One region of the Faecalimicrobium sp. JNUCC 81 genome, then DNA from elsewhere that is predicted to be linked to it. Evidence: a T-box and tRNA genes for the amino acid it is inferred to sense, from the RefSeq annotation. Region 1 holds a T-box; the other holds one or more tRNA genes.
The links. A T-box is a leader RNA that pairs with one kind of tRNA and senses whether it is charged. The one in region 1 lies ahead of tyrS (tyrosine--tRNA ligase), so its partner is inferred to be a tRNA-Tyr.
Positions count from the first base shown of each region.

Region 2: it encodes a tRNA-Tyr, which carries the amino acid that the T-box ahead of tyrS (tyrosine--tRNA ligase) is inferred to sense. The anticodon was not compared.

Region 1 covers NZ_CM132203.1:2,497,327-2,501,274, reverse strand. Annotated here, with positions in the region: gene JNUCC81_RS12540 (UDP-N-acetylmuramoyl-L-alanyl-D-glutamate--2,6-diaminopimelate ligase) at 1-392, shown strand, start outside; gene JNUCC81_RS12535 (DUF2232 domain-containing protein) at 513-1,481, shown strand; gene JNUCC81_RS12530 (glycerophosphodiester phosphodiesterase family protein) at 1,500-2,261, shown strand; T-box leader at 2,342-2,591, shown strand; gene tyrS (tyrosine--tRNA ligase) at 2,641-3,846, shown strand.
Region 2 covers NZ_CM132203.1:3,795,650-3,799,597, reverse strand. Annotated here, with positions in the region: tRNA gene JNUCC81_RS18750 (tRNA-Leu) at 1-24, shown strand, start outside; tRNA gene JNUCC81_RS18745 (tRNA-Arg) at 50-126, shown strand; tRNA gene JNUCC81_RS18740 (tRNA-Gln) at 134-209, shown strand; tRNA gene JNUCC81_RS18735 (tRNA-Lys) at 222-297, shown strand; tRNA gene JNUCC81_RS18730 (tRNA-Ser) at 300-388, shown strand; tRNA gene JNUCC81_RS18725 (tRNA-Phe) at 392-467, shown strand; tRNA gene JNUCC81_RS18720 (tRNA-Met) at 475-551, shown strand; tRNA gene JNUCC81_RS18715 (tRNA-Ile) at 560-636, shown strand; tRNA gene JNUCC81_RS18710 (tRNA-Pro) at 657-733, shown strand; tRNA gene JNUCC81_RS18705 (tRNA-His) at 743-819, shown strand; tRNA gene JNUCC81_RS18700 (tRNA-Lys) at 826-901, shown strand; tRNA gene JNUCC81_RS18695 (tRNA-Cys) at 917-990, shown strand; tRNA gene JNUCC81_RS18690 (tRNA-Leu) at 1,000-1,088, shown strand; tRNA gene JNUCC81_RS18685 (tRNA-Met) at 1,105-1,180, shown strand; tRNA gene JNUCC81_RS18680 (tRNA-Glu) at 1,188-1,262, shown strand; tRNA gene JNUCC81_RS18675 (tRNA-Gly) at 1,272-1,345, shown strand; tRNA gene JNUCC81_RS18670 (tRNA-Val) at 1,358-1,433, shown strand; tRNA gene JNUCC81_RS18665 (tRNA-Asp) at 1,439-1,515, shown strand; tRNA gene JNUCC81_RS18660 (tRNA-Asn) at 1,527-1,602, shown strand; tRNA gene JNUCC81_RS18655 (tRNA-Thr) at 1,607-1,681, shown strand; tRNA gene JNUCC81_RS18650 (tRNA-Tyr) at 1,689-1,773, shown strand; tRNA gene JNUCC81_RS18645 (tRNA-Leu) at 1,786-1,869, shown strand; tRNA gene JNUCC81_RS18640 (tRNA-Gly) at 1,884-1,958, shown strand; tRNA gene JNUCC81_RS18635 (tRNA-Arg) at 1,973-2,049, shown strand; tRNA gene JNUCC81_RS18630 (tRNA-Gln) at 2,057-2,132, shown strand; tRNA gene JNUCC81_RS18625 (tRNA-Lys) at 2,145-2,220, shown strand; tRNA gene JNUCC81_RS18620 (tRNA-Ser) at 2,223-2,311, shown strand; tRNA gene JNUCC81_RS18615 (tRNA-Phe) at 2,315-2,390, shown strand; tRNA gene JNUCC81_RS18610 (tRNA-Met) at 2,398-2,474, shown strand; tRNA gene JNUCC81_RS18605 (tRNA-Ile) at 2,483-2,559, shown strand; tRNA gene JNUCC81_RS18600 (tRNA-Pro) at 2,580-2,656, shown strand; tRNA gene JNUCC81_RS18595 (tRNA-His) at 2,668-2,744, shown strand; tRNA gene JNUCC81_RS18590 (tRNA-Cys) at 2,754-2,827, shown strand; tRNA gene JNUCC81_RS18585 (tRNA-Arg) at 2,835-2,911, shown strand; tRNA gene JNUCC81_RS18580 (tRNA-Val) at 2,919-2,994, shown strand; gene JNUCC81_RS18575 (DUF2508 family protein) at 3,115-3,366, shown strand; gene JNUCC81_RS18570 (hypothetical protein) at 3,385-3,798, shown strand.

The sequences.
Region 1 (3,948 bases):
ATGAATTTGTAAAAGGAAAAGTAATAACAGTATTTGGATGTGGAGGAGATAGAGATAAAACTAAAAGGCCTTTAATGGGAAAAATTGCACAAGACAATTCAGACATAGCAGTAATAACATCTGACAATCCAAGAACAGAAAATCCAAATTCTATAATAAAGGATATACTAAGTGGAATAGACAAAAGCAACCATAATTATATAACAATAGAAAATAGAAGAGACGCTATTTATAAAGCGATAGAACTAGCTAATAATAATGATTTAGTAATTATAGCAGGAAAAGGCCATGAAGATTATCAAATAATAGGAAAAACAAAGTATCATTTTAATGATAAAGAAGTTGCTAAAGATGCTATAGAAAGCAAGAATTCATCTTTATATAATATATAAAAAATAGTTATACCTAAATTTAGGTATAACTATTTTTTTATAATAGAGACCCCTTTATAATTTTTTTACTAAATAGTATGATATATTATAATAATACTTAAAAATAGGAGGAAACTGAAAGTGAATAGTACTAAGAAACTTACAGAGGCAGCATTACTTTCATCGTTATTTGTTGTAAGTACTATAATTGCTGTAGGTAGTGGTTTGGGGTATGCGCTTTATTTGGATTTTATAGTACCAATTTTCTTTTGCATAATATGCTTAAAATGTGAGCTTAAATATACTATATTATCTAGTATAAGTTCTCTTGCAATAGTTGCTCTAGTACTTGGAAATATAGGAACTGCAATTTGGGCAGCTCAAAGTGTGATATTAGGAATTATATGTGGATTTCTAATGTCAAAAGCAACAACTATTATTGATGATATTATTTATGGATCAATAATTGGCATAGTACTTATGGTATTTATAGACTTATACGCATCAAAGCTTATTGGATACAGTTTTATGAAAGAATTTAGTCAGTATACTAAAATGTTTCCTCTAAAAGGATACAGTGAAATGATTTACTATATGTTAATAGCTTTATTCCCTATGGGAACTGTGTTTAGTATATATTTTTTATCGTTATTATTATCTAAAAAATTGAATATATTAAAAGGTAATGCAAAAAGAAAATTACATATGATAAATAATTTTAGAAATTGCTCTAGATTTATTTGTTGCTCTAAGAAAGTATTTTACTTATGTTCAATATATTTAATTTTAGTTGAATTAATGAGTATATTAAACATTAATATATCTATTGTATATTTAAAAACTATCATTATATCAATACAATATTTATGTTTTTACTTTGTTATAAGAGATGGATATATAATAGTGCAAAATTATGTGATATCTAAGTATCAAAAAATATCTTATGCAAGAATTTTATCTTTAATAACTATAGTACTACTTTTATTTATGTTTAAGGTAACAACTTTGGTAATTGTAATTTTAAATTTAATATTAGATAGTAAAATAGATATAAGAATTAAGCAAATTTTGATAGTAGACAACTATGTAAATAACCTGGTAAGTAAATAAATATAAAAGGTGGTTTATATGGAAAAAGATATGGACTGGATAAGGGAAATACCAATAGCACATAGAGGATTATATAATGAAAAATATCCAGAAAATTCTATTGGGGCATTTAAAAATGCAGTTAAGCATAAATATTCAATAGAACTAGATATTCAGTTCACTAAAGATAAAAAAATAGTAGTATTCCATGATAATAATTTATATAGAATGACTAAAGATGAAAGAAATATTCATGATTTAGATTATGATGAACTTAAAGAATTAAGATTATTGGATTCAGATGAAAATATACCAACGATAGAAGACGTGTTAGAAGTAGTAGATGGAAAAGTAGGAATACTTATAGAAATAAAAAATAGTAAGGATATATTTGATTTGTGTGAAGGGTTATATAATACAGTTAAAAGATATAATGGTAAATACTCAATACAGTCATTTAATCCATTTGTATTAGTATGGTATAAAAATAATGCAAATAATATTTTAAGAGGGCAAATAGCAGGTTTACCAAGGTATTCTTATAGAAATTTAAGTTGGTGTAAAAAATTTGCCCTTAAAAACATGATATTAAACTTTAAAACGAAACCTGATTATATAGCCTATTCAATTAGAGGGATAGATAAAACAAGGATAGCTTACCTAAGAAATAAGGGGATTCCAATAATATCATGGACTATAAAAAATAAAGAAGATATGATATATGCGTATAAATACTCAGATAATATAATATTTGAAGGATTCTATCCACCTAGTAATAAAAATAATTATAATTACTTATAATATAAAAGATTTTGTAAATAATAATAAAAATAGTTGACAAAATATTAAATAGCGAATATATTAGAATTAATAATTAATATAAAAAAGCTATGAAAAGAACAAGTAAAACTAATGTAGTCTAACAGAGAGTTTCCGGATGGTGAGAGGAGCAAGTTAAGTTAGTTTGAATACATCTTAGAGCAGTAATCCCAAAAGATAACAACTAGTAGGGATTAACGTAGTAGCACACGTTATAGTGCTAAGGTATAGATATTGTACCTATTGAGGTTAATGCTGTAAAGTATTGATAAACTAAGGTGGTAACACGTGAGTAATGCTCTCGTCCTTTTATGAGGATGAGAGCTTTTTTATTGCAATAAATAAATATAGGAGGGTAAATATGATAAACTTAGATGAACAAATTAAAATAATATTAAAAGGTGTAGATGATATCATAGATGAGAAAGACCTTAGAGAAAAATTAGTTAAAGCGGATAAAGAAGGTCGTCAATTAGTTGTAAAATTAGGACTAGATCCATCGGCTCCAGATATACACTTAGGACACACTGTAGTTCTTAGAAAAATGAAGCAATTACAAGATTTAGGACATAAGGTAGTAATAATAATAGGAGACTTTACAGGTAAAATAGGAGATCCAACTGGTAAATCTCAAGCTAGAAAAGCATTAACAACAGAGCAAGTCTTAGAAAATGCAAAAACTTATGAAGAACAAATATTTAAAGTATTAGATAAAGAAAAAACAGAAGTTAGATTTAATAGCGAATGGTTAGCTAAATTAAACTTTGAAGATGTAGTAAAATTAGCTGCAACTATAACTGTAGCTAGAATGTTAGAAAGAGAAGATTTCAAGAAAAGATACGAAAGTCATACTCCAATATCAGTGCATGAATTTTTCTATCCATTAATGCAAGGATATGATTCAGTTGCAATAAATGCTGATATAGAACTTGGAGGAACAGACCAAAGATTTAATCTGCTTATGGGACGTGCACTTCAAAAAGATTTTGGACAAGAATCTCAAGTTGTTATAATGATGCCTTTAATAGAAGGTTTAGACGGTGTTAACAAAATGAGTAAGAGTTTAGGAAACTATATAGGAGTAGATGAAGAAGCTGGAGTAATGTATCAAAAAGCTATGGAAATACCAGATGAATTAATAGTTAAATACTATAATTTAGTAACTGATGTTCATCCTGATGTAGTTAATAAAATAGAAGAAGATTTAAAGGAAGATAGAGTTAACCCAAGAAATGTAAAGATGGAGTTAGCTAAAGAAATAGTAAGATTATACCATGGAGAAGAAAGAGCTAATTTTGCAGAAGAAAGATTTAAATCAGTATTCCAAAAAGGCCAAATACCTGTAGATATATTAACGGTAGAAGCAAGTAGCGATAGCTTTGATTTAGCACAAATAATAGTAGAAAATAAACTTGTTCAAAGCAAAAGTGAAATGAGAAGATTAGCAACTCAAGGTGGAGTTAAAATAAATGGAGAAAAAGTTACGGATTTACAAAGTGTAGTACCACAAGGTGAATTAGTAATTCAAATAGGAAAGAAAAAGTTTATAAAAATAATATTTAAATAATAAAAAGCCTCTTAAGTATATACTTAAGAGGCTTTTTATTAAAAAAATTATAAAATAATTTATTTAAATAAAAATCTTTGTAGAAAAATGTAAGTGGATTTT
Region 2 (3,948 bases), 1.3 Mb from region 1:
GTTCGACTCCCTTCATCCGCACCAACTTAATTTTAAAACAAAACAATGTGGGTGCATAGCTCAGCTGGATAGAGCAACGCCCTTCTAAGGCGTGTGTCCGGGGTTCGAATCCCTGTGCGCTCACCACATTCATAGGGGATTCGCCAAGTCGGTAAGGCATAGCACTTTGACTGCTACATGCGTAGGTTCGAGTCCTGCATCCCCTGCCAAGTAAATATTGTGATCCATTAGCTCAGTCGGTAGAGCACCTGACTTTTAATCAGGGTGTCCCGCGTTCGAGTCGCGGATGGATCACCAATGGAGAGGTGTCCGAGTGGTTTAAGGAGCTGGTCTTGAAAACCAGTGATGCTTAACGGCACCGTGGGTTCGAATCCCACCCTCTCCGCCAAATGCCCAGATAGCTCAGTCGGTAGAGCAGGGGACTGAAAATCCCCGTGTCGGTGGTTCGATTCCGCCTCTGGGCACCAATAATGTGGCGGTATAGCTTAGTTGGCTAGAGCGTTCGGTTCATACCCGAAAGGTCACAGGTTCGACTCCTGTTACCGCTACCAATATATGTGGACCATTAGCTCAGTTGGTTAGAGCGCCCGGCTCATAACCGGTAGGTCTGGGGTTCGAGTCCCTGATGGTCCACCACTTTTAACTTAAAATAATGTCGAGGTATAGCGCAGTTTGGTAGCGCACTTGGTTTGGGACCATGGGGCCGGGGGTTCGAGTCCCTCTACCTCGACCAATATATATGGTGGGTATAGCTCAGTTGGTTAGAGCGCCAGATTGTGGCTCTGGAGGTCGTGAGTTCGACTCTCATTATCCACCCCATAAAATGATCCATTAGCTCAGTCGGTAGAGCACCTGACTTTTAATCAGGGTGTCCCGCGTTCGAGTCGCGGATGGATCACCAATTTGTATTTTGTATGGCGACATAGCCAAGTGGTAAGGCAGTGGACTGCAACTCCTTGATCCCCAGTTCGAATCTGGGTGTCGCCTCCACAAATCAATGCCGAAGTGGCGGAACTGGCAGACGCACAGGACTTAAAATCCTGCGGGACTTACCTCTCGTACCGGTTCGATTCCGGTCTTCGGCACCATATATACATTTAATATCGCGGAGTGGAGCAGTTGGCAGCTCGTCGGGCTCATAACCCGAAGGTCGTAGGTTCGAGTCCTGCCTCCGCAACCAATTAAATGGCCCATTGGTCAAGCGGTCAAGACACCGCCCTTTCACGGCGGTAACAGGGGTTCGATTCCCCTATGGGTCACCAATTAAATATGCGGGTGTAGCTCAATGGTAGAGTTCCGGCCTTCCAAGCCGGCTGTGAGGGTTCGATCCCCTTCACCCGCTCCAGATTAAACGTATGGGACTATAGCTCAGCTGGGAGAGCACCTGCCTTACAAGCAGGGGGTCACAGGTTCGAGCCCTGTTAGTCCCACCATTTGCGGCCTGGTAGTTCAGTTGGTTAGAATGCCAGCCTGTCACGCTGGAGGTCGAGGGTTCGAGTCCCTTCCAGGTCGCCAAAACTTAATGTGGGAATATGGCTCAGTTGGTAGAGCAATTGACTGTTAATCAATGGGTCACAGGTTCGAGTCCTGTTATTCCCGCCAATTTGCTAGTGTGGCTCAACGGTAGAGCAGCTGACTTGTAATCAGCAGGTTGTAGGTTCGATTCCTATCACTAGCTCCATAAACACGGAGGATTTCCCGAGCGGCCAAAGGGGGCAGACTGTAAATCTGTTATCGACGATTTCGGTGGTTCGAATCCACCATCCTCCACCAAAAAGTTAAGCTGCGGATGTGGCGGAATTGGCAGACGCACCAGACTTAGGATCTGGCGCCTATGGCGTGGGGGTTCGACTCCCTTCATCCGCACCACTTTACTTTACCATGCGGGAATAGTTCAGTGGTAGAGCGCAACCTTGCCAAGGTTGAAGTCGCGAGTTCGAATCTCGTTTCCCGCTCCAAAACAAAACAATGTGGGTGCATAGCTCAGCTGGATAGAGCAACGCCCTTCTAAGGCGTGTGTCCGGGGTTCGAATCCCTGTGCGCTCACCACATTCATAGGGGATTCGCCAAGTCGGTAAGGCATAGCACTTTGACTGCTACATGCGTAGGTTCGAGTCCTGCATCCCCTGCCAAGTAAATATTGTGATCCATTAGCTCAGTCGGTAGAGCACCTGACTTTTAATCAGGGTGTCCCGCGTTCGAGTCGCGGATGGATCACCAATGGAGAGGTGTCCGAGTGGTTTAAGGAGCTGGTCTTGAAAACCAGTGATGCTTAACGGCACCGTGGGTTCGAATCCCACCCTCTCCGCCAAATGCCCAGATAGCTCAGTCGGTAGAGCAGGGGACTGAAAATCCCCGTGTCGGTGGTTCGATTCCGCCTCTGGGCACCAATAATGTGGCGGTATAGCTTAGTTGGCTAGAGCGTTCGGTTCATACCCGAAAGGTCACAGGTTCGACTCCTGTTACCGCTACCAATATATGTGGACCATTAGCTCAGTTGGTTAGAGCGCCCGGCTCATAACCGGTAGGTCCGGGGTTCGAGTCCCTGATGGTCCACCACTTTTAGATTAAAGTAATATCGAGGTATAGCGCAGTTTGGTAGCGCACTTGGTTTGGGACCATGGGGCCGGGGGTTCGAGTCCCTCTACCTCGACCAATATATATATGGTGGGTATAGCTCAGTTGGTTAGAGCGCCAGATTGTGGCTCTGGAGGTCGTGAGTTCGACTCTCATTATCCACCCCATAAAAGTAAGGCGACATAGCCAAGTGGTAAGGCAGTGGACTGCAACTCCTTGATCCCCAGTTCGAATCTGGGTGTCGCCTCCATAAATGTGCGCCTATAGCTCAACTGGATAGAGTGTCTGACTACGAATCAGAAGGTTAGGGGTTCGAGTCCCTTTGGGCGCACCATATACGCGGGATTATAGCTCAGCTGGGAGAGCACCTGCCTTACAAGCAGGGGGTCACAGGTTCGAGCCCTGTTAATCCCACCAGTAACCTCTAGTGAAATTCACTAGAGGTTTTTATTTTACCTTTTTATTTTACGTAGTAATGTATATGAATTATATAAACTGTCAAAATTCATAGTATATGTAAACTATGGAGGATAAAATATGTCTAAAAGAAATAAGATTGATAAAGATAAGGAAAAACAAAAAATAATGAAAGAGATAAAAAGAGCTCAGGTAGAAGTTAAAACTGCAGAGCATTTTTTTCAATTTGTTAGTGATCCAGAATTAGTAGATGTTGCCATATATGATTTAGAGGCTAAAAAATCTAGATACAGATATCTAATAAGGATGGCAAAAGAAAAAGGTATAAAAAAATCTTTGAAAGAATCTTTAATCGAAGCAATGGCTAAGTAAACTTAAGGAGATGATGATTTGTATATAGTTTTTGGGAATGAAATAATTGACAGTAGTGAAATAAAAGTGGCTATAGAAGAAAATAGTGAATTTATAGTTGAAAAAGATATGACTAAAGGTAGTAAAAGAGAAGACACTTTAGCTTATCAAATTAGTATAAGTATAGATGAACTAAATGAAATAATAAAAGAAAACTATGAACTAGATGATATAGAACAAGAAGATTTATTTGATGAATATATGACATTAGCTGATGAATTAGCTATGGAATTAGAAGAACTAATGCCAGAAGATGTTATAATGAATGCTAGAGCGTATAAATGGGATAATTCAGATAATACTATAAAGGTAGTAATAGCCATGGCACATGAAGAATTAGGTGAATTAAAACTTTCTGATATAACAAAGAGGTTATTATCTCAAGTTGATTAATAATGCATAAAAATATAAAACTAAAAATCATAAATTAGCACCAATTGATTATAATTTAAATACATAAATAGATATGTACGAATAGATTATTTTATAAAAATTATAAATTATTTTATAAAATAATCTATTTTACATAATATAAAAAGGCAC